DNA from 4 places in the Streptomyces violaceusniger Tu 4113 genome. Region 3 is predicted to be linked to each of the others. Evidence: riboswitches for the same ligand, from Rfam matches in the RefSeq annotation. Region 3 holds a riboswitch; each other region holds the start of a gene.
The links. A riboswitch is a leader RNA that binds a small molecule or an ion and turns the genes downstream of it on or off. The one in region 3 is predicted to bind cyclic di-AMP.

Region 1 (5,788 bases), 9.6 Mb from region 3:
CCCGGCGGTGGCTCGGCCATCGACCCGCTGCCCTGGCTGCGCGGCCAGGGCCTCGACCCGACCTGACCGATCCGGGCCCCGGCCCCTGACCGCTCGCTGTAGCGCGCCACCGGCGCGCTACAGCCTCAGCGCTCGGGCCGCTGCGGCTACAGCTTCTCCACCGGTGCGTACCGCAGCAGCAGCCGCTTCGGCTTCTCCTCGCCGAAGTCGATCGTCGCCTCCGCGTTGTCCCCGCTGCCCTTCACCGCCACCACCGTGCCGAGCCCGAACGAGTCATGGGTGACCCGGTCACCGATGGCCAGCGCGACCACCGGACGCTCCGTGGCCCGCCGGGTCGCGAACCCGCTGCCCCCGGCGCGCGAACGCGACGACGACAGACCGGACGACAGCCCCGACGGCGGGGTCGAGGCGATGCCGCCCATGGACGCCGACGGGGTGGCGGGCCCGGTGCGCCGCCACCGCACATACTGGTCCGGGATCTCCTCCAGGAAGCGGGACGGCGGGTTGTACGCGGGCTGGCCCCATGCGCTGCGCATCGTCGAGCGGGTCAGATAGAGCCGCTCGCGGGCCCGGGTGATCCCCACATAGGCCAGCCGCCGCTCCTCCTCCAGCTCCTTGGTCTGGCCGAGCGCCCGCATATGCGGGAAGACGCCGTCCTCCATGCCGCTGAGGAAGACGACCGGGAACTCCAGGCCCTTCGCCGTGTGCAGCGTCATCAGTGTGATCACGCCGGAGCCATCGGTGTCCTCGTCGGGGATCTGGTCGGAGTCGGCGACGAGCGCGACCTGCTCCAGGAAGTCCGCGAGGGTGCCGGGGTTCTCCTCGCCGCGGTCCTGCTCGAACTCCAGGGCCACGGCGGCGAGCTCCTGCAGGTTCTCGATCCGGGTCTCGTCCTGCGGATCGGTGGACGCCTGGAGCTCGGCCAGATAGCCGGTGCGCTCCAGCACCGCCTCCAGGACGGTCGCCGGGCCCGCCCCGGACTCCACGATGGTGTGCAGCTCCTCCATGAGCGTGTTGAACCGCTTGACGGCGTTGGCCGAGCGGGCCGCCATGCCGTACGCGTCGTCGACCCGGCGCAGCGCCTGCGGGAAGGTGATCTTCTCGCGCAGCGCCAGCGCGTCGATCATGGCCTCCGCGCGCTCCCCGATGCCGCGCTTGGGCACGTTCAGAATCCGGCGGAGCGGTACGGAGTCCTCGGGGTTGGCCAGCACCCGCAGATACGCGAGGACGTCCCGGACCTCCTTGCGCTCGTAGAAGCGCACACCGCCGACGACCTTGTACGGCAGCCCGACCCGGATGAAGATCTCTTCGAAGACACGGGACTGGGCGTTGGTCCGGTAGAAGACCGCCACGTCACCGGCCTTGGCGTCGCCCGCGTCCGTGAGCCGGTCGATCTCGTCGGCGACGAACTGGGCCTCGTCGTGCTCGGTGTCGGCCACATAGCCGGTGATCTCGGTCCCGGCGCCGGCCTCGGTCCACAGGTTCTTCGGGCGGCGGTTCTCATTGCGCTCGATGACCGCGTTGGCCGCGCTCAGGATGGTCTGGGTGGAGCGGTAGTTCTGCTCGAGGAGAATCGTCCGCGCGGTGGGGTAGTCCTCCTCGAACTGGAGGATGTTACGGATCGTGGCGCCCCGGAAGGCGTAGATCGACTGGTCGGCGTCGCCCACCACGCACAGCTCGGCGGCCGTGGTCTCCTCGGTGTCCGTGCCCACCAGCTCGCGCACGAGGGTGTACTGCGCGTGGTTGGTGTCCTGGTACTCGTCCACCAGGACGTGCCGGAAGCGGCGGCGGTAGTGCTCGGCCACGTCCGGGAACGCCTGGAGCAGATTGACGGTGGTCATGATGATGTCGTCGAAGTCCAGTGCGTTGGCCTCGCGCAGCCTCGCCTGGTACATCGCGTACGCCTCGGCCAGCGTCTTCTCGAAACCGTCCGTGGCCTGTCCGGCGAAGGTCTCCTCGTCGATCAGCTCGTTCTTCAGGTTGGAGACCTTGGCACTGAAGGACTTCGGCGGGAACCGCTTGGGGTCGAGATCCAGATCCCGGCAGACCAGCGACATCAGCCGCTTGGAGTCGGCGGCGTCGTAGATCGAGAACGACGAGGTGAAGCCGAGCTTCTTCGACTCCCGGCGCAGGATGCGGACGCAGGCGCTGTGGAAGGTGGAGACCCACATGGCGTTCGCCCGCGGGCCGACGAGCTCCTCCACCCGCTCCTTCATCTCGCCCGCCGCCTTGTTGGTGAAGGTGATGGCGAGGATCTGGCCGGGGTGCGTGCCGCGGGCGCCGAGCAGATAGGCGATGCGGTGGGTGAGCACCCGGGTCTTGCCGGAGCCGGCGCCCGCGACGATCAGCAGCGGCGAGCCGGTGTGCTCCACGGCGGCTCTCTGCTGCTCGTTCAACCCGTCGAGCAGGGCGGACGGGTCCACGACGGGCCGCGGCGCGCCGTCCCGGTAGTGCGCCTCCCGGGGCACGGGCGCGTCGAAGCCGCCGCTGAAGAGGTGATGCGGCACGGCCTCGGCACCATCGGGGCCGGGGTGCGCCGAGTCCTCGGGCGGCGGTGGTGGCTCCTCGTTCGAAGGAGGCCCGAGGTCCGCCAGGAAGCTGTCGTCAAAGAGGCTGCTCATCGCTCCCCGAGTCTAGGCCGCCCCACTGACAGCCGATGCCCGAACATCACGAAACGGTTTCGGGCAAAACGGCCACCAGTCTTCACAGGAGCCCCACGCGTTGGCTACCGTCCTGCGTCAGGCGGCCCGGAAGATCCGTCGGCGAACCACGTCGGCACGGGCGGCCTCCGCCGAGTCCGGCACCGCCGTAAGGCGCCCGGAGCCGGGGACCCGACAACGCAACACCGGGGTGAATCGGCCCGAAGCGGCGTGGCACGCAAGTGCCGCCCGAACACGGCCGTAGGGCAACCTTCCGTACCGCCCGAACCCGACAGCTAACCCGGTAGGCGGTCCACGGAAGGAGCGCCTCCCTTGGCGTCGCACCGCAAGCCGCGGAGCCGAATACCGGCCCCGCTCACCGGTCACGGCCGCCGTACGGCCGTCGGGTTCACCACGGCCGCCCTCGCCTCCGTCACCCTCCTCTCCCAGACGGCCAACGCCGCGCCGGGCGACGACCCCAAGCCGGCCACCCAGTCGATCGACAAGGTCAAGGAGAAGGTCGACACCCTCTACCACCAGGCGGAGAGCGCCACCCAGCGCTACAACGGCGCCAAGGAGCGCGCCGATCAGCAGCGGGACAAGGTCGACAAGCTGCTGGACTCCGTCGCCCAGCGCACCGAGAAGCTCAACGAGGCGCGGCGCACGCTCGGCGCCTACGCCACCGCCCAGTACCGCGACGGCGGAATGGCCCGCTCCGCCGCGACCCTGCTGTTCTCCAACGATCCGCAGGACGTCTTCGACCAGTCGCATCTGATCGACCGGCTGACCGGTCGGCAGAAGCAGGCCGTCGACGACTTCCAGAAGCAGCAGGCGAGCGCCGCCAAGGAGCGCGGTAAGGCCAGCGAGAGCCTCGCCTCGCTGACCACGTCCCAGAAGCAGCTCAAGACCCAGAAGAAGACCGTCCAGGACAAGCTGACCGAGGCCCGGCGGCTGCTCGCGAATCTGACCGCCAAGGAGAAGGCGCGACTGGCGGCGATCGAGAAGAAGAAGGCGGAAGAGGCCCGCCGTAAGGCGGCCGCGCTCGCCGAGAAGCAGCGGCAGGAGGCCTCGCGCAAGAAGCAGCAGGAGCAGCAGAACGGGGACAGCGGCGCCGGTTCGACGACGCCCTCGACCCCCGCCAACAGCTCCAAGGCGGCCCAGGCCATCGCCTTCGCGAAGTCGCAGCTCGGCAAGCCGTATGTCTGGGGCGCGACCGGTCCCAGCTCCTTCGACTGCTCAGGGCTGACGCAGGCGGCCTGGAAGACGGCCGGGATCTCACTGCCGCGCACCACCTGGGACCAGGTGAAGGTCGGTACGCGCGTCTCGACGTCCGAACTCCAGCCGGGCGATCTGGTCTTCTTCTTCGACGACATCAGCCATGTCGGCCTCTACATCGGCGACGGGATGATGATCCACGCGCCGAAGCCGGGCGATGTGGTGAAGAAGGCGCCGGTCACGGAGATGCCGATCTACGGGAGCGTGCGGCCCGCGTAGGGCATGGGGGTCGCGTAGGACGCGAGGGGGCCGTGCGGGCCCCTGGCGTGCCGCTGCCCGGGGTCGGGGCCCCGGGCAGCGGCATCGTCACGTCATCGGCTCATGTGCCGTTCACGTGCCGGGCTTGCGCCCGTAGACGTACACGTCGTCGCCGTTCTTCAGCAGGCTCCAGTACTTCTTGGCCTCGCCCGTGCGCATGTTGACGCAGCCGTGGGAGCCGGGCGGGGACCATACGCTCCCGGCGATCGAGTGGAACGCCTGACCGCCGTCGAAGAACTGGCTGTAGGGCATGGCGACCTTGTAGAGCGTCGACCAGTGGTCGATGTTCCGCCAGTAGATCTTCTTCAGCCCGGTGCGGGTCTCGAAGCCGTTCCGCCCGGACCGCACCGGCACCGGCCCGTAGACCAGCCGGGAGCCGTCCTGGACCCAGCTGAGCTGCCGGGTGAGGTCCACGCAGGCGATGCGGCCCTTGTTGGTCGGGCACTTCTTCGCCGCGTTCGGGTTGTGTCCGGCGGCCTTCTGGGTGTTGATCAGGCTCATCACGCCCCAGGTGATCGGGCCCGCGTAGCCGATCGTCGGGCTGATGCCGTGGTTGACCTGAAACTTCTGGATCGCGAGACAGTCCGCCCGCGACTGTCGCCCGTCCACCGGGCGGCCCAGGAACCGCTCGGCCTGCCTCTGGTACGGCCCCACGCTGGTCGTGCACGACGACGCGGCCATGGTCGCCGGTGTCACCGACCCGGCCGACCTGCCCAGCGGCCGTGCCTGGGCCGGCCGTGCCTGGGCCGGCCGTGCCTGAGCCTGTGCCGGACCGGCGACGGCGACCGCGAGCGGCACCGTCATCCCCGCCAGCCCCAGCACGAGGCCCGCGCGCCGGCCACGCCGACCATGCCCGCTTCTGACTGCCCCCACTGTCCCCATGGCCACTCCTTTCGACTGCCTCGCCTTTTTACCAGGACAGCTCGCGAGTGCAAACGGTTGCCTCAGGTTCGTGTCGAAAAGGTGTCGGAATTGTCTCGGGATCACCTCAGATGATCACCTCATCAGATCCACAGCACGGCGATGAAAATGTTTGCCGTTGTCAAGGCGCCCACCGCGCCAAAGGCGGCAGACTCCACCTTCTCCTCGTCGCGCTTCACATACACCAGGCCGAGGACCACGATCAGCAGCGCCAGCTTCACACCGATCTTGATGTTGTTGACGCTGTTGCCGTCGGCCTGATTGAGCCCGACCAGCGCCGCGCCGGTGACCAGCATGGTCAGCGCGCCGTGCAGCATCGCCGGGGTCATCCGGGCCTCGCCCGCCCCCATCGCCTTGAGCTGCGAGAAGAAGCCGCCGAGCAGCGCGCCGATGCCGACGATGTGCAGGCCGACGAACACGTGAATGAGTACGTCCATGGCTCCGGAGACTAACCGCGCGCATATCATCACCCGGCACTCGGGTGGGCCCGTATCGGCGCTTCGGTCACGGCAGCCCCACACTCCCGACCACCCCACTCGCCGGGCGATCAGCCGCCGTCACGGGAGCGACGAAATCCGTGCACTCCCGTTCAATCCCCCGCACGGCCCCCGCTTTTCGGCCTAACTTCCTCCTCCAGGTGGCAGTCCGCTTCCCGTCAACTGAGGGTCCCCGCCTCACGGCGGACTGCCACCTGT
Region 2 (5,788 bases), 1.8 Mb from region 3:
CCGACACGGACGATGCCGAGGTCGCGCTCGACCGGCTGGCGAAGCTCGTGGCGGAGGGCCTCGAGGAGCTTCCCGAGACCGTCTGATCCCCCTCTGATCCACCTGTGATTCCCGTGTGATTCCCGCGTGAATCAAGGATTCGGCACGGCGGGGCCGCGGTGACCATTACGGCCACCGCGGCCCCGCTGTTTTTCCGTTTCCACCCCGATCCGGAAGAGCGAGAACCGGGCGCCGCGAAAGCACGCAGAGAATTCCCGAGAGTTGTATACGGGATCGCTGTTAATTCCGGCCGCTCGCCGTGTTTACGGAATGTTTCGAAGCCCTCACCGGGATCGGGCGGCGCAGCCGGTATTCCGCCAGCGCGCGCTCGGTGTGCGCCGCGGCGAGCGCCCGCGCCCGGTCGGCGTCGCCGCGCGCCACCGCGTTCACCAGCGCACCGTGCTCCGCCCAGGACTCCACGGCCCGCGCGGCCGGGTCGGGGCGCCGGGCGCTCCCGGGCGGTACGGGCTGCGGCGCGGGAGCGGGCGCGTACACCCACGCGGTCTTGCGGCGCAGTTGGACGAGCATGGCGGCCAGGCTCGGGCTGCCGGACGCCTGGGCGAGCGTCTCGTGGAACCAGTCGCCCAGCGGCGGCAGCTCGCCGAGACGGCCGTGCTGGGCCCGCTCCCGGCCGAGCCGGACCAGCCCGCGCAACACCTTCAGATGGGCCTCGGTACGGCGCTGTGCGGCCCGTGCGGCGCCCAACGGCTCCAGCAGCGCCCGGATGTCCAGCAGATCGGCCGCCTCGCGCTCGGAGGGCTGGGCGACGCAGGCCCCCGCATGCCGCCGGGTCGTCACGAAGCCCTCGGACTCCAGGGTGCGCAGGGCCTCGCGGACCGGCACCCGCGAGACACCGTAGCGCCGGGCGAGAAGTTCCTCGGTGAGCCTGCTGCCGGGCTGATATGTGCCGGAGACGATGTCGTCGCGAATCGCCGTGCACACCGCATGCGCCGAAATCCGGCGACCGCCCTGGACCGCGGTCGTATCCCCGCTCATTTCCGGTCCCACATTGTCGAACCTCCGCCTTAACGCCCGCGAAACGCATCCATGGAACGCGCGTTGAACGACTCTATTCCAATCGGACGTCATTTCCGATGGCGGAGTGCATTTCATGGATATTTTTTGGTCAGCGGGCGGCGGCACGCCGAAGGCCCCGTCCGGTGGACGGGGCCTTCTCGGATTCTCGCGGGACCGCGGCGTGCGCGGCGTCTCGCGGGGTCGGACGTCCGCGGAGTCCGCGAGGTCAGACGTTGACGCCGTGCGAGCGCAGATACGCCAGGGGGTCGATGTCCGAGCCGTAGTCCGGGCTGGTGCGGGCCTCGAAGTGCAGATGCGGTCCGGTGACGTTGCCGGTGGCGCCCGACAGGCCGATCTGCTGGCCGGGGGTGACCTTCTGGCCGACCGAGACGCTGATGGACGACAGGTGGCCGTACTGGGTGTAGGTGCCGTCGTTCATCTTGATGACGACGTTGTTGCCGTAGGAGCCGCCCCAGCCCGCCTCGACGATCTCGCCCATGCCCACGGAGTGCACGGAGGTGCCGGAGGAGGCGTGGAAGTCGATGCCGGTGTGGCTGCCGGAGGACCACAGTCCGCTGGCCGCCTGGTAGCCGGTGGAGACGTAGGAGCCGGTGATCGGCGTCTCGAAGGTGTTGAGGCGCTTGCGCTCGGCCTCGCGCGCCGCGCGCTCCTTGGCCTCGCGCTCGGCTTTGGCCCTCTTCGCCGTGGCCTCCGCCTTTCTGGCGGCCTCCTGGCGGGCGATCGCCTCCGCCTTGGCCTTGGCGGCGGCCTGCTCGGCGGCGGTCTCCTGGGACTGCGCCTGGGCCTCGATCTGGTCCGCGATCCCGTCGCCGATCACGATCGCCTGGGTCAGACCGGCCTGCTGGGGGCTGGGGCCCGTGTCGGCCGCGAACGCCTGTCCGGTGATCCCGGCGACGACGCCCGAGGCGACGGTGGTGATGCCCACGACGTTCGCGCCGGTGCGGACGTTGACCTTGGTGGTGCGGCGGTGTTTCCCGGTGGCAGTGCGGGTGGACGCCATGCTGAGGCGCACTCCTTTCCTTCCTTCTCGCCTACCGGGTTAGCTGACGGGTTCGGAGCAGGAAGGTCTCCTACGGACTCCTCCCCCGGCCGGGGAAGGCGCCCGATTCACCCCTGGGGACGTGTGGGTCCCCGGCTCCCCTGGCTCGCGCCGTACGGGGACTCGGCGATGACTGTCCGTGCCGCGGGTGCGGCGGGTTGCTGGCGAACAGCCGGACTGACGCTAAACGGGCCCGCTTTCGATCACCAAACGGTTCCGGTTTTTTGTTGCTCTCCCCACAAACCAAACAAGCTGTCACTCCCGCAAATCGGGCATGAAGGAAGGACCCCGGCACCCTTATGGGGCCAGGGTCCTTCCGCTGTGAGCTCGTTGAGCGGACCGGCTGCCGGATCGTCAGCGGACCCGGATCGTCAGTGAGCCGGCCGGATCACCGGTTCTTGGTCCGGATCCGGCCAACTCCGGGCGGCTCAGCCCGAGATGACGCTCACCTCGCCGATGCCCAGCGCCCGGACCGGCTCCTCGATCGCCGAGGCGTCCCCGACCAGCACCGTGACCAGCCGGTCCGCCGGGAAGGCGGACACCACCGCGGCGGTCGCCTCCACCGTGCCGGTCTCCGCGAGGCGGGCGTACAACTGCGCCTGGAAATCGTCCGGAAGGTGCTGCTCGACCTGGTCGGCGAGAGTGCCCGCGACGGACGCCGCCGTCTCGTACTTCAGCGGGGCGACGCCCACCAGGTTCTGCACCGCGACATCGCGCTCCTCGTCGGTGAGCCCCTCCTCCTTCAGCGTGCGCAGCACCTTCCAGAGGTCCTCCAGCGCGGGCCCGGTGACCTCGGTGGCCACCGAGCCGCTGATCGCGAGCATCGCGGCGCCCGCGGAGCCGCCCGAGGGCGCCGGGGGCGCGGAGCGCAGCACCTGGCCGAAGGCGCGCACCCCGTAGGTGTAGCCCTTCTCCTCGCGCAGCACACGGTCGAGGCGGGAGGTGAGGGTGCCGCCGAGGCAGTACGTGCCGAGCACCTGCGCGGGCCAGATCCGGTCGTGGCGGTCGGCGCCGACGCGCCCGATGAGCAACTGGGTCTGCACCGCACCCGGCCGGTCGACGATCACCACACGGCCGAGGTCGTCCGCGACGATCGGGGGAACCGTGCGCGGCGCGCCCGCCCCGCCCGTCCAGGCGCCCAGGGTGTCGGCGAGGGCCCCGTCGAGGTCGACCCCGGTGAGGTCGCCCACGATGACGGCGGTGGCGGTGGAGGGGCGGACATGCGCCTCGTAGAAGGCCCGCACGGCCGCGGCGTCGATGCCCTCGATGGTCTCCTGGGTGCCCTGGCGCGGCCGGGACATCCGCGACTCGGCCGGGAAGAGGGCCGCGGAGAGGGCCATCGAGGCGCGGCGGGCCGGGTTGGCCAGCTCATGGGGGATCTCGTCCAGCCGGTTGCGCACCAGCCGCTCGACCTCGCCGTCCGGGAAGGCGGGGGCACGCAGGGCGTCGGCCAGCAGCCCGAGCGCCTTGGGCAGCCGGGAGACCGGGACCTCCAGGGAGACGCGGAGGCCGGGGTGGTCGGCATGCGCGTCCAGCGTGGCGCCGCAGCGCTCGAGCTCGGCGGCGAACTCCTCGGCGTCGTGCTTGTCGGTGCCCTCCGACAGGGCGCGCGCCATGATCGTGGCGACGCCTTCGATCCCGGCCGGCTCGGCGTCCAGCGGCGCCTCCAGATTGATCTCGACGGCGACGACCTGCTGGCCGGGGCGGTGGCAGCGCAGCACCGTAAGGCCGTTGGGCAGCTCACCGCGCTCGGGGGCCGGGAACGCCCACAGCTTGGGCGCGCCGCCCTTGGGCTGCGGGTGGAAGGTCATGGTCGCGGTGACGGCGTCGCTCACTGGGCCGCCTCCCCTTCTGCGTCGGTCTCGGCGGCTTCGGCGGTGTCGGCTGCGTCCTCGGCGCCCTGGACGGGCTCGTAGACCAGCACGGCGCGGTTGTCGGGGCGCAGCCGCGCCGCGGCCACGGCCCGCACCTCCTCGGCGGTGATGTCGAGCACCCGCTCCACGGCGGTCAGCGCCAACTGCGGGTCGCCGAAGAGCACGGCGTACCGGCAGAGCTCGTCGGCCCGGCCGCCGACCGTGGCCAGCCGGTCCAGCCACTCGCGCTCGATCTGCGCCTGCGCCCGCTCCATCTCCTGCGGGGTCGGCCCCTCCTCGGCGAAGCGGGCCAGCTCCTCGTCGACGGCGGTCTCGATGGCCGGCACCTCGACACCGCCGGAGGTCTTCACGTCCAGCCAGCCCAGCGAGGGGGCGCCGGACAGCCGCAGCAGGCCGAATCCGGCGGCCACGGCGGTGCGGTCGCGGCGCACCAGGCGGTTGTGGAGCCGGGAGGACTCCCCGCCGCCGAGGACGGTCAGCGCCAGATCGGCGGCGTCCGCCTCACGGGTGCCGTCGTGCGGCAGCCGGTAGGCGGCCATCAGGGCGCGGGCCGGGACCTCCTCCTCCACGACCTCGCGAAGCTGGTCGCCGATCACCTCCGGGAGCGTGCCGTCGCGGGGCGGCCGCTTGCCGTCGTGCGAGGGGATGGAGCCGAAGTACTTCTCGATCCAGGCGAGCGTCTGCTCGGGGTCGATGTCGCCCACGATCGACAGCACGGCGTTGTTCGGGGCGTAGTAGGTGCGGAAGAACTCCCGCGCGTCCTCCAGGGAAGCCGCGTCCAGGTCGGCCATGGAGCCGATCGGGGTGTGGTGGTACGGGTGGCCCTCGGGGTACGCCATGGAGACGAGCTTCTCGAAGGCGGTGCCGTACGGGACGTTGTCGTACCGCTGGCGGCGCTCGTTCTTGACGACGTCGCGCTGGTTCTCCAGGCTCTCCTCGTCCAGCGCGGTCAGGAGGGACCCCATCCGGTCGGCCTCCAGCCACAGGGCGAGCTCGACCTGGTGGGCGGGCATGGTCTCGAAGTAATTGGTGCGCTCGAAGCTGGTCGTGCCGTTGAGCGAGCCGCCGGCCCCCTGCACCAGCTCGAAGTGGCCGTTGCCGGTCACCTGCGCCGAGCCCTGGAACATCAGGTGCTCGAAGAGGTGAGCCAGGCCGGTGCGCCCCTTGACCTCATGGCGCGAGCCGACGTCGTACCACAGACAGACCGCGGCGACCGGGGTCAGATGGTCCTCGGAGAGCACCACGCGCAGGCCATTGGCCAGGCGGTGCTCGGTCGCTTTCAGGCCGCCGGAGCCGGCCTGCTGCGTGGCCGTGTGACCCATGGGCATGTACGTCCCTTCGATCGCGTGATGGAGCGCGTGCCAGCCGCATGCGCAGCGCTTCTGTCACTGTATGCAAGGGGACGGACATCTGGCGAAGTTCCGGTCCGTTCCCGTCCTCCCAAGCTGCCGCGAACCGTTTCCGCAGCCCCTCGGGCGCCGCACATCGCCCTTCGAGGGGCCGTCACACGGGGTTGCCGGACCCGGTTTCGGGACCCGCTCCGGGCCTTGCGACCCCGGGCCGTTCCACACTTGTCGGCGGCCCGGGCCACAATGGTCCGCGTCAGATCCCGCATCGGCAGTTGAAGGAGCCGCAAGCGCGATGGCCCGCCGCAGCACGAAGACCCCGCCGCCGGACGACTTCGAGGAGCGCATCCTCGACATCGACGTCGTCGACGAGATGCAGGGCTCCTACCTCGAGTACGCCTACTCGGTCATCTACTCGCGCGCGCTGCCCGACGCCCGTGACGGGCTGAAGC
Region 3 (5,788 bases):
CTCGGGTTCTCAAGCGGTGCCTGGGAAGAATTCATCGCGGCCGTGCAGCGCAAGTACCTGAACTGACCGACCTCACGGTTCTACGCGCCCCATAACGACTTGCACTAACCACCAATTCCGGGAGCGTCAGCGAGCACTCGTCACAGTCGCGCAAGATCTCCAGCCAAGTCGTTGTAGTCCTTCAGCCGGTTCTGTTCAGTCATCTCCCGCCACAGTTCAAGTTGAGTGGGCTCGCTCTTCTTGTGCTGGACTGTTCCCCATGCCTGGACCGCAGCCTGCGTCTCTTCGAAGGCGAGGTGGTAGACGGCGTCTATCTCGCCAGTCCCACGCGTTAGCGAAGCCAGGCGACTCGGTAGTGGCTCTGTTGTAACTGCGACCAAGTGTGGCGTCCGCCCCCGGCGGGACCGCACTAGAAGGTTGAACTCGTGCCGGACGTTCTGCGCGCGGTCTGACCGCAGTGTCCATTTACAGGAGACCACCGCGTGGAGCGGATGACCAGGTACGTCGAGTGCCACGGTCACATCGGGAGCAATTTGATAGTCAGTTCCGAGTGCCACACGCAGGCTCGGGTTCTCAGCAAGAAGCGTGCGCAGCCCGTCAAGGTGCTTATACTGCTGAAAGTTCCTGACGTCTTTCCCGCGCCCTACTGCCCAGGCCCTATTCGGCTCAAGGCTGGGCAGCTCAGAGACAAGTTGATCATTAACGGCGTTTTCGAGTGCGGTTCCCCTGCTTTCCTCCTTGGCATCGGATGAGTTCGCAGAAACCTTGCGACTAACTCCCAGGTCATCGAGCACGGATTTTGCGATGTGCAGGCTGGTTTTGTTGTCTACGTCCGAGATGTTTGGAGCCCAGGGCTCATCACAGACATCGATCACCTTTTGGTTGGCTGAGCTCTTCCAAGCGAGGAGTTCGCGAAGCCAATCCGGTGCCGCCATGCCTACTTCCTTCCAGAGAACAGCCACTCACGGAGGGACCCACCGGTCTAAGGGTCATGTAAACGGCTAGCCAGGATTTTAGAGCAAAGATCCTCTGCCGAACTGATGCCCCCACAGGAGCGAGGCGGGCCTGCCTACCACCCTTGGCCGCGACATCCATTCTCGGCGTCTACCTTCGTAGGGTCGAGGGTGAGGAGCCCCTTGGAGTGGGAGGTAGTGGGATGGCTGGAGTGTCGGCGGGGGTTGTGGCGGCGGGTGGGTTGGTTGGGGGGTATGGGGTGGCTCGGTGGACCAAGAAGCGGCCATTGGGTGGGGTCGCGTTGGCTGCTGCCGGGGTCGTGGCCACTCAGGGGTGGCGGGAGAAGGCGGGGAACGGGACAGCGGCCGCGCTCAGTAGGGCGTATGTGGCCGCCTTCGCCGGGTCGCATCCGCTCGCGAAGAAGATCGGGGCCTGGCCGTCCGTCTTTGCTGTCGCGGGTGGGGTTGCTCTCGCGTCCTGGGTTCTTGCCGATCGGCGGTAGGGGTTCGTCGGCGTATATGGAGGACTGACGAGGGCGGGCTGAGTTGGTCTTTGGGGTGCCCGCCCTCGTTGGGGTTTTGTTTGGTCGGCCGGCGCTCAGTCCGACGCCGAGGTCAGCAGGTCCAGTTCCGGCTGGGTCAGCTTGAGGTCGACCGATGCCAGCAGGGGCGGGAGCTGGTCGACGGAGCGGGCGCTGGCGAGGGGGGCCGCGACGGTGGGCTGGGCGAGGAGCCAGGCGAGGGCGACCGTGGTGGGCTCGGTGGCGTGGTTGGCGGCGACGTCGTCCAGAGCGGCGAGGACCTTCTGGCCGCGCTCGGTCTCCAGGTGCTGGGCCGCGCCCGAGGAGCGGGGGCTGTCGATCGCCGTGCCCGGGCGGTACTTGCCGGTCAGGAAGCCGGACGCCAGGGAGTAGTACGGGATGGTCGCCAGGTGGTGGCGGGCGGCGACGTCGGCCAGCTCGCCCTCGAAGGTGTCGCGGGAGACCAGGTTGTAGTGCGGCTGGAGGGCGACGTAGCGGGCCAGGCTCTCCTGGGTGGAGAAGGTCAGCAGGGCCTCCAGGCGCTCCGCACTGACGTTGGACGCGGCGATCTCGCGGATCTTGCCCTCTCCGACCAGCTCGTCCAGGGTGCTGATGATCTCCTCCACCGGCACCGACGGATCGTCGTAGTGGGTGTAGTAGAGGTCGATGTAGTCGGTGCGCAGCCGCTGGAGGGATTCCTCGACGCCCGATTTGATGGCGGACGAGGTCAGACCGCGCGGCTCCGGGGAACCGCCGCCCACCTTGGTGGCGAGGACGACGTCGGAGCGGTTGCCCCGGGAGGCGAACCAGTTGCCGAGGATGGTCTCGGACTCGCCGCCCTCGTTGCCCGGCACCCACGCGGAGTAGACGTCGGCGGTGTCGATGAAATTGCCGCCCGCCGCCACGAAGGCGTCGAGTACGCGGAAGGACTCGGCCTCGTCGGCGGTCCAGCCGAAGACGTTCCCGCCGAGAGAGAACGGGAAAACGGACAGATCGCCGATCTTCTGTGTGTTGTCAGCCATACGTTTTTACAACGGGCGGCTGGGCGGGGTTGTTCCTGAGGGGGTTGTTCCGGGGGGGGGTGTTCCTGAGGGGGTGTTCCTGAGGGGCGGCCCCGTCGGGGCGTAAACCGGCGGCCCTGGCGTCAAGGGGGGAGAGAGCGCCAGAGCCGCCGGAGTATCAGGGATTCATCCCGTGCTGGCGCAGCCAGGGCATCGGGTCGATCGGCGAGCCGCCGCCCGGCCGGACCTCGAGGTGGAGGTGCGGGCCGGTGACATTGCCGGTGGCGCCGACGCGGCCGATCACGTCGCCCGCCGTCACCTTGCCCGAGGTGACGACCATCGAGGACAGGTGGCAGTACCAGATCTCGGTGCCGTCGCTGAGGGTCAGCACGATGCGGTAGCCGTACGAACCGGCCCAGCCCGCCTGGGTGATGGTGCCGCCGTGCACCGCCTTGGCCGGGGTGCCGGTCGGGGCGGCGAAGTCCTGGCCGGTGTGATCGGCCGACCAGATGTCGCCCGCCTGGCCGAAGCTCGCCGTCAGGGTGTACGAGCCGACGGGGAGGGTGTACGCGGCGGCGAGCCTGGCCTGGCGCTCGGCCGCGGCCTTCTTCTCGGCCGCCTCCTTCGCCCGCTGCTCGGCGGCCTTCTTCTCCGCCTCGGCCTTGGCCTTCCGCTGGGCGGCCACCTCCGCGGCCTGGTCGGACGCCTTCGCCGCGGCGGCCTTCGCCGCGGCGGTGCGGCTGTCCTCGTCCGCCGAGTTCTGCTGGTTCTCGGCCTGCTGGAGGATGCGGGCGCGGAGCGCCTCGCCCGCGTCGGTGGTGCCGCGCTGCTCGTCCTCGCTGGTCAGGCCGGCCTGGGAGAGGGGGGCGGCGGCCGTCTGCGGGCCACTGCTGTCGTCCGACGTCCAGGAGCCGATGCCGGGCAGGTCCTTGGCGGCGGGCAGGCTGGCTTTGACCTCATCGGCGACCTGGCCGAGATCAGGCATGGAAATGGGCGGCTTGGGACGGTCCTTGGCGCTGGCCATACCGCCCGCACCGACCGCCGCGATCACGCCGACCCCGAGGACGGCGCCGCTGCGCGCCATGGTCCCGCCGCGCTGCTTGGCCACGCGGTGCCGGCCGCGTACGGGAGCGATGGACTCCTCGGTGGGGTTCCACTCCTCCCAGGGCTCGGTCTCGAATCCGGCACCCGGGCCCTCGAACGCGTGCCCATCCGCGTCCAGGTACCGATCGTCGGGGGCGAAGTGGCCGTCCCCGGAGCTCATCCCGCCGCCGGCGTCAAAGCCGGGGCCGTAGGCGGTGGCGGTCCCCAAACCGCCTCCCCGTGTGCGATACGGGGCTTCGTCCAGGGCAGACCTGTTGGACGCCACGGAGGCGCACTCCTTTCCTTCCTTCTCGCCTACCGGGTTAGCTGACGGGTTCGGAGCAGGAAGGTCTCCTACGGGTCAGGTTCGACCCGATTCACCCCAAGGTGTTGGTTCCCCGGTTCCCTTGGTGCTGCTGGTGGTGCGGTACTGCCGGTGTGCGTACGGGATTCGGCGACGGCGCACGGTGCCGCCCTTGCGACGGTTGTGACGACCGCGCTGCGTTATCGAACGTTAATAGAGAGCACGATGTGATTCCAAGCTGTTCTGAGGAATCCGCGCACCTTTGGCATGAACTTAGCGCTCAAGAGGGGACAGATGGGGGCGAGTCGACGCACTGGCCAAAGGTTCGCAAAAACGCGTGCAGACCGATCGTGCAGCAATTGTTATGCGGAGGGGGCTCGGTCGACTACGCACGGTAAGGGCCCGGTCGGCTACGGACGGTGTGGGGCTCCGCTGTCCTTCGTATGGCCGCCGCGGTTCGCACCACCGTCGTCGAGCCCGTTGCCCCTGTCGTCCCCCTGACCATTGCCCCCATTGCCCTGCCCGTTCCCTCGTCCGATCCCGCGGGCCGGGGTCCGGCGGACCGCCAGCAGCGCCATGTCGTCCGACGTCTCGCCGCCCGTATGGCGCTCGACATCGGCCACCAACACGTCCAGCAGCTCCTGCGGATCGGCGAAGCGGCGGCCGCGTAGCTGCTTCTCCGGGTCGTAGAACTCGCCGTCGCGGTCCCGGGCCTCCGTCACCCCGTCCGTGAACAGCAGCAGCGTCTCCCCCTCCTCGAACCCCAGCTCCATCACGCGGTCCGGCCACCCGGCCAACTCCCCCATCCCCAGCGGCAGCGCCGACGCCTCCGGCTCCAGGGCGCGCACCGCGCCGTCCTCCGCGATGAGCAGCGGCGCCGGATGGCCGCGGTTGATCAGCCGCAGGATGGAGTCGCCGCGCGGAATTTCGGCCACCACCGCCGTCGTGAACCCCTCGAACACCTCCAGGTCGGCCCGCCGGGCGCCCTCACGCCGCAGCGCCCGCTCCAGGCGGCCCACGAGCGCCTCCAGGGTCGTCTCCTGCTCCGCCGCCTCCCGGAAACAGCCGAGGAGGATCGCCACGACCTCCACGGCCTGCAGCCCCTTGCCGCGTACGTCCCCGACGATGAGCCGTACGCCGTGCGGGGTGTCCTGGACCGCGTACAGGTCACCGCCGATCGCCGCGTACTTCTCCGCCGGTACATACCGCGCGGCGATCTCCAGCCCGGCGAGACGGGCGGGCGGCGCGGGCAGGACGGCGCGCTGGGCCGCCTCCGCGACACCGCGCGCCGAGGCGAGCCGGTGGTAGCTGCGGCGTACGACACGGTTGATCGCCACCGCCAGCACGGTCACGGTGGCAACCGTGACGATCTCGGTGGCCGCCTGGGTCGGGTCCCTCACACCATGCAGCTCCGCCAGCAGGCAGGTCGTGAGGACGGCGGTGACGGCCATGATGAGGGTCTGGCGCAGCGGTAAGAGCGCCGCGGCGGCCAAGGGGGCGGCGGCGAAGAAGGGCGAGGCGGTGTAGCCGGACGGGGTGGCCAGGTCGAAGCTGACGCCGCCGAGGAGGAGGATGACGGGAACCCAGCGGGCCACCCGGCGGCCCGGCGGCCCCTTGCCCTCATCCTCGGCCGGGCCAGGTCCCGCGGTGGGCCCGGTGAACCCGTCGGCGGAGGCGCCACCGGCCGCGGCGCCGGTGTCGATGAGCGTGTGCAGACGGGTGTGGCGGCGGTGGGCGTGCGGGCGGCTCAGCCGGGGCCAGGCCGTACGCCACTCCGTACGGGCGCCCGTACGAGCCCTGCTCCCTCGCACCCGCACCGGCTTCTCTCGCTTCCCTGGTCCGCGTCCCGTCGCCGTCACAGCGTCGCCGTCGTCACAGCGTCGCCGTCGCCACCCTGGTCACCTTCGTCACCAGGCTTCCGGCTGA
Region 4 (5,788 bases), 9.5 Mb from region 3:
GGTGTGGTGCGTTATGCGTCTGAAAGGTGCCTGAGCAGCGGTAAGTCAGCGCCCGTACGGCGCCCGCGGGTTCCGGGGACATCGCACTCGTCTTGCCGACGGCAGCGCACAGGCGTCGGTGCGCCGGAACGGCTCCATATGCCCAACTGGCGGCATAATGCTCCTCAGAGTGGGGACCCTCTCGGCTGATGTGCCGGATCGCCGTGTGTCTTACGCGCCCTTGGCTCGCCTGGCAAGCGCGGTGATCGTATCACCGGTATCACTGGGCCCCGTGCATGTGCCCCAGTCCCATTCGTTCACCTGACGTCGTTTCAGCCACACCGCCAGTTCACCGCGTTGACCGACGTCAGGGCATGCCCCGGGGGTTCGTATCGGGGCGGCGCGGGCAACCACCGAACGGCGGTCGCAGCCATCAGATATCCGGGCATTCGACCCGCGCTGTGCATGGGTGGTGAAGGGTGTGTGGAGATGAATGAGGAATTCCGCTGGACATTCATCCCGGTCATTGCTCTCTTATTCTCTTTGTTCTGCTTATTCACTTATTTCTCTGTTGCCCGTTACTTCCGACAGGCCGGAGGGGGCGACTGGTCGCGGGTATCGTCGGGGCGTGTCGGAACAGCCTCGTGACAGCTCCGCTCCCACCCTCTTCACCTGGGAGTTCGCCACCGATCCCTACCCTGCGTACGCCTGGCTGCGCGAGCACGCCCCGGTGCACCGGACCACGCTGCCCAGCGGTGTCGACGCCTGGCTGGTGACCCGTTACGCGGATGCCAGGAAGGCGCTGGCCGATCCCCGGCTCTCCAAGAACCCCCAGCGGCACAGCGCGGCGGCTCACGCAAAGGGCAAGGTGGGCATTCCCGGCGAACAACGTGCCGACCTGATGACGCATCTGCTCAATATCGACCCTCCCGATCACACCCGGCTGCGACGGCTGGTCTCCAAGGCGTTCACCCCGCGCCGGGTGGCCGCGTTCGCCCCTCGGGTACAGACCCTCACCGATCAGCTCATCGACGCCTTCGAGGAAAGGGGAGAGGCGGACCTGATCCATGAGTTCGCCTTTCCTCTCCCTATTTATGCGATCTGCGATCTGCTCGGGGTGCCGCGCGAGGACCAGGACGACTTCCGGGACTGGGCCGGCGCGATGATCCGGCACGGCGGAGGCCCGCGCGGCGGCGTGGCCCGCGCCGTGAAGAGGATCCGCGCGTATCTCGGCGAGCTGATCCACCGCAAGCGCCTGGAGCTCGTGGAGCGGAGGGAAGAAGAGGACGGGGAGGACCTGATCTCGGGGCTGATCCGGGCCAGCGACCACGGTGAGCACCTCACCGAGAACGAGGCCGCGGCCATGGCCTTCATCCTCTTGTTCGCCGGCTTCGAGACCACAGTCAACCTCATCGGCAACGGCGTCTACGCACTTCTGCGCCATCCGGAGCAGCGCGCCGTCATGCAGCGGGCCCTGGAAGAAGGGGACGAGCGGCTGCTGGCCGCCGGGGTCGAGGAGCTGCTGCGCTACGACGGGCCCGTGGAGATCGCCACCTGGCGGTTCGCCACCGAGCCGCTCACCCTCGCGGGGCAGCGCATCGCCGAAGGGGAGCCGGTGCTGGTGGTGCTCGCCGCGGCCGACCGGGACCCCGAGCGGTTCGCTGAGCCCGACGTCCTCGACCTCACCCGCCGCGACAACCAGCACCTCGGCTACGGCCACGGCATCCACTACTGCCTCGGCGCCCCGCTCGCCCGGCTGGAGGCGCAGACCGCGATCGCCACCCTGCTGCGGCGCCTGCCCGGACTGCGGCTCGCGGCGGAACCGGAGGATCTGCGGTGGCGCGGCGGGCTCATCATGCGCGGGCTGCGCACGCTCCCGGTGACCTGGGATTCCGCGGACCGCTGAGGCTGCCAAGCCCCGTACTACGGACATTGGTGACGAATGATCAGTCGTGTGACCGTGGCGTGACCTGGGATACATCGGCTTGTGATGATCGAGTGCCCTCGCTATGTTCACCGGCAACCGAGTTCGCCATAGAGAGGGCAATCGCATGCGTTCCGGTAATGGTCGACACCGTCGCCCCCGTCAGGCTCCGGCCATCATCGTCGCGGCGGGGGTCACGGGAGCGAGCATCGCCCTGCCCCTCTTCGGGGCGTCCGGCGCACAGGCCGCCCAGACCGCCACCTGGGATCAGGTCGCCGAGTGCGAGAGCGGCGGTATGTGGAGCGCCGACGAGGGCAACGGCTTCTACGGCGGACTGCAGCTCACCCTCGACATGTGGAAGGACTACGGCGGCACGGAGTACGCCCCGCGCCCCGACCTGGCCAGCCGCTCCCAGCAGATATCCGTCGCCCAGTCGATCCTCGGCGACCGCGGCCCCGACGCCTGGCCGAGCTGTGCGCTGGGTGCGGGGCTCACCGACGGCTCCGGCGCCCCCGATGTGGACCCCGGTGGCACGGCCACCCGGGACCCGGGGGCGGGCCGGGGCGAGACGGGGGGCCGGGAGCGGGACGGCTCCTCCTCCCCGGAGTCGGACCGTTCGGGGACGTCCGACGGCGCCGGTAAGCCGGATTCGTCCGGATCGGCCGAGAAGCCGGCGGCCCCCCACACCTCCGAGTCCCCCGACGGACTGGACGGCTCGGCATCGGACACCCCGACGTCGGACGGCTCGGCCTCGGATGACCCGACCTCGGACGGCTCGGACGACCCGGCCGACTCGGCGTCGGACGGCTCGAAGGGGTCCTCGGCGGATCCCTCCGCCGACCCCTCGCCCTCCGGCCGCCACCGCGGCTCCCCGGACGCCGGGGGGCGGGCCGAGGACGGCGATTCGGCGGACGGGCAGCCCTCCGGGCGCCATGCCTCGCGTGACGCCGTGGACCGCGACCAGGGCCCCACGGGCGACGATTACACTGTTCGCCCCGGTGACAATCTGTCAGGGATCGCCGAGGACCGGAATGTGTCCCGAGGTTGGGAAGGGCTCTACGAGAGCAACGAGGACCTCATCGGAATCGACCCCGACCTGATCATCCCTGGTCAGCGACTTGACCTCACCATCAGGGAGCAGTGATTCGGGGGGAATTGCCCGATCTGGTTCCGGTGAGACATACATCTCGTCACAATTTCCGGGGCGCACCTCGTGTCCGATCTCTCCTCACCCGGCCCTACCTGCGCCGATGTGGGCCGGGTGAGATCAATTACAGCCCCATTCGCTGCCATTGGGGTGTTTGAACGTTCTGGGGAGGTGTGTTTAACGTCTTTCCGCTCGCCACCGCGGGCACCGTCGATCGTCACGCCGAATCCTGCCGGCGGTCGGGGGGAAACCGACGCGTCAGCGCCGAAGGCAGGAGCGGGGGACCCAAGGTAGGTGCCGAGTGGCCTGTGGACACGGGCTCGTCGGCTAGGGGTGAAGCCGGGAGCGATCATCGCGACCGGCCGGGCAACTCACGTCCGAACCCGACAGCTCACCTCGTAGGCGTCGGTGAGGAAACGAACCAACGATGCTGAAGTCCAACGGGAAGCACCGCCGTCCCTCCAAGGCCACCCGTATCGCCGCGCTCACCGGTCTCGCCGGTGCCGCCGTGGCGGCGCCCCTCATCGGGGCGACCTCCGCCTCCGCGGCCAGCGGCGTCCAGTGGGACCAGGTCGCGCAGTGCGAGGCCGGTGGCAACTGGTCGATCAACACCGGCAACGGCTACTACGGCGGCCTGCAGTTCTCGAGCTCCACCTGGGCCGCGTACGGCGGCACCGCCTACGCGCCCACCGCGGACAAGGCCAGCAAGAGCCAGCAGATCCAGATAGCCGAGAAGGTCCTCGGCAGCCAGGGCAAGGGCGCCTGGCCGGTCTGCGGCAAGGGTCTGACCTCCGGCGGCAGCCCGTCCGCGCCGTCCGCGCCGTCCGCGCCGTCCGCCCCCTCCGCGCCCTCCGGTTCGCAGGACCAGCCGTCGGCCTCCACCAAGTCGGCCCCGGCCGCCCAGCCTGCCCAGCCGAAGGCCCAGCCGCACACCGCGCCCGAGCGCGCCACGCGTGAGCAGCCCCGTGGCCCGATCAAGAAGGGTGACGGCGAGTACAAGGTCAAGTCCGGCGACACCCTCGGCAAGATCGCCAAGGAGCACCACGTCAAGGGCGGCTGGAAGAAGCTCTTCAAGCTGAACGACGACATCGTGGAGAAGGCCGACCTGATCTACCCGGGCCAGAAGCTGCACCTCGGCTGAGTCACGGTCGCAGCCGCGGCCGCGGCCTGAGCACTCTTCCCGAGGCTTCCGAGGCCGCCGTCCGAGAACCCCTGAGACGAGCCCCGGTCGGGCCTGCCGCCCCTATGGTGCGCCCCACCGGGGCTCCCTCATTGCCCGATTCACCAGAAATCCGGATATGTGATTCGGAATCTGGCTTTTTGTGTCACGCCTCTGTCTCGTGGGGCGGGCGAACGCAGGGTGCAGCCCTCCCGGCCCGTTAGGCTCGTGCTGCTACCGCAGACCCATACGAAGGAGAACCTCGTGCCGTCCATCGACGTCGTCGTAGCTCGCGAGATCCTCGACTCGCGAGGCAACCCCACGGTCGAGGTCGAGGTCGGCCTCGACGACGGCAGCACCGGCCGTGCCGCCGTTCCGTCCGGCGCCTCCACCGGCGCCTTCGAGGCCCTCGAACTCCGTGACGGCGACAAGAACCGCTACCACGGCAAGGGCGTCGAGAAGGCCGTCCTCGCCGTCATCGAGCAGATCGGCCCCGAGCTGGTCGGCTACGACGCCACCGAGCAGCGTCTGATCGACCAGGCGATGTTCGACCTGGACGCCACCCCGGACAAGTCCTCGCTCGGTGCCAACGCCATCCTCGGCGTCTCCCTCGCGGTCGCGCACGCCGCCTCCGAGGCGTCCGACCTCCCGCTCTTCCGTTACCTCGGCGGCCCGAACGCCCATCTGCTGCCGGTCCCGATGATGAACATCCTCAACGGCGGGTCGCACGCCGACTCCAATGTGGACATCCAGGAGTTCATGATCGCGCCCGTGGGCGCGGAGTCCTTCTCCGAGGCCGTGCGCTGGGGCGCCGAGGTCTACCACACCCTGAAGTCCGTGCTGAAGGAGCGCGGCCTGTCCACCGGCCTCGGCGACGAGGGCGGCTTCGCGCCGAACCTCGGCTCCAACCGTGAGGCCCTCGACCTGATCCTCGAGGCGATCAAGAAGGCCGGCTACCAGCCCGGCCAGGACATCGCGCTCGCGCTCGACGTCGCCGCCTCCGAGTTCTACAAGGACGGGTCCTACGAGTTCGAGGGCAAGTCCCGCACCGCCGCCGAGATGACCTCGTACTACGCCGAGCTGGTCGCCGCGTACCCGCTGGTCTCCCTCGAGGACCCGCTGAACGAGGAGGACTGGGACGGCTGGAAGACCATCACCGAGCAGCTCGGCGACAAGGTCCAGCTCGTCGGCGACGACCTCTTCGTCACCAACCCGGAGCGGCTCGCCCGCGGTATCGACAACGACACCGCGAACGCCCTGCTGGTCAAGGTCAACCAGATCGGCTCGCTGACCGAGACCCTGGACGCCGTCGAGCTGGCCCAGCGCAGCGGCTACAAGTGCATGATGTCGCACCGCTCCGGTGAGACCGAGGACGTCACCATCGCCGACCTGGCCGTCGCCACCAACTGCGGCCAGATCAAGACCGGCGCCCCGGCCCGCTCCGAGCGGGTGGCCAAGTACAACCAGCTGCTGCGCATCGAGGAGATCCTCGACGACGCCGCGGTGTACGCGGGCCGCTCGGCCTTCCCGCGCTTCAAGGGCTGACCCGCGTACGACCTCAAGTAGCAGACACGTCTGA

Region 1: another riboswitch for cyclic di-AMP. It lies ahead of STRVI_RS40835 (NlpC/P60 family protein); the one in region 3 lies ahead of STRVI_RS01570 (M23 family metallopeptidase).
Region 2: another riboswitch for cyclic di-AMP. It lies ahead of STRVI_RS09370 (M23 family metallopeptidase); the one in region 3 lies ahead of STRVI_RS01570 (M23 family metallopeptidase).
Region 4: another riboswitch for cyclic di-AMP. It lies ahead of STRVI_RS40050 (transglycosylase family protein); the one in region 3 lies ahead of STRVI_RS01570 (M23 family metallopeptidase).

Annotation. Positions count from the first base shown of each region.
Region 1 covers NC_015957.1:9,986,105-9,991,892, forward strand. The annotation lists gene STRVI_RS40825 (M23 family metallopeptidase) at 1-66, shown strand, start outside; gene pcrA (DNA helicase PcrA) at 147-2,621, opposite strand; cyclic di-AMP (ydaO/yuaA leader) riboswitch at 2,795-2,965, shown strand; gene STRVI_RS40835 (NlpC/P60 family protein) at 2,973-4,133, shown strand; gene STRVI_RS40840 (L,D-transpeptidase) at 4,245-5,054, opposite strand; gene STRVI_RS40845 (hypothetical protein) at 5,177-5,530, opposite strand.
Region 2 covers NC_015957.1:2,124,864-2,130,651, reverse strand. The annotation lists gene STRVI_RS09380 (HPr family phosphocarrier protein) at 1-86, shown strand, start outside; gene STRVI_RS09375 (GntR family transcriptional regulator) at 280-1,035, opposite strand; gene STRVI_RS09370 (M23 family metallopeptidase) at 1,283-2,077, opposite strand; cyclic di-AMP (ydaO/yuaA leader) riboswitch at 2,092-2,255, opposite strand; gene STRVI_RS09365 (M16 family metallopeptidase) at 2,545-3,927, opposite strand; gene STRVI_RS09360 (M16 family metallopeptidase) at 3,948-5,318, opposite strand; gene STRVI_RS09355 (DNA gyrase/topoisomerase IV subunit A) at 5,632-5,788, shown strand, end outside.
Region 3 covers NC_015957.1:337,971-343,758, reverse strand. The annotation lists gene STRVI_RS01585 (DUF397 domain-containing protein) at 1-66, shown strand, start outside; gene STRVI_RS53980 (NgoMIV family type II restriction endonuclease) at 141-935, opposite strand; gene STRVI_RS53975 (hypothetical protein) at 1,157-1,456, shown strand; gene STRVI_RS01575 (aldo/keto reductase) at 1,552-2,496, opposite strand; gene STRVI_RS01570 (M23 family metallopeptidase) at 2,654-3,844, opposite strand; cyclic di-AMP (ydaO/yuaA leader) riboswitch at 3,856-3,990, opposite strand; gene STRVI_RS01565 (PP2C family protein-serine/threonine phosphatase) at 4,273-5,679, opposite strand.
Region 4 covers NC_015957.1:9,805,800-9,811,587, reverse strand. The annotation lists gene STRVI_RS40060 (cytochrome P450 family protein) at 608-1,885, shown strand; gene STRVI_RS40055 (transglycosylase family protein) at 2,031-3,047, shown strand; cyclic di-AMP (ydaO/yuaA leader) riboswitch at 3,303-3,470, shown strand; gene STRVI_RS40050 (transglycosylase family protein) at 3,478-4,191, shown strand; gene eno (phosphopyruvate hydratase) at 4,474-5,754, shown strand.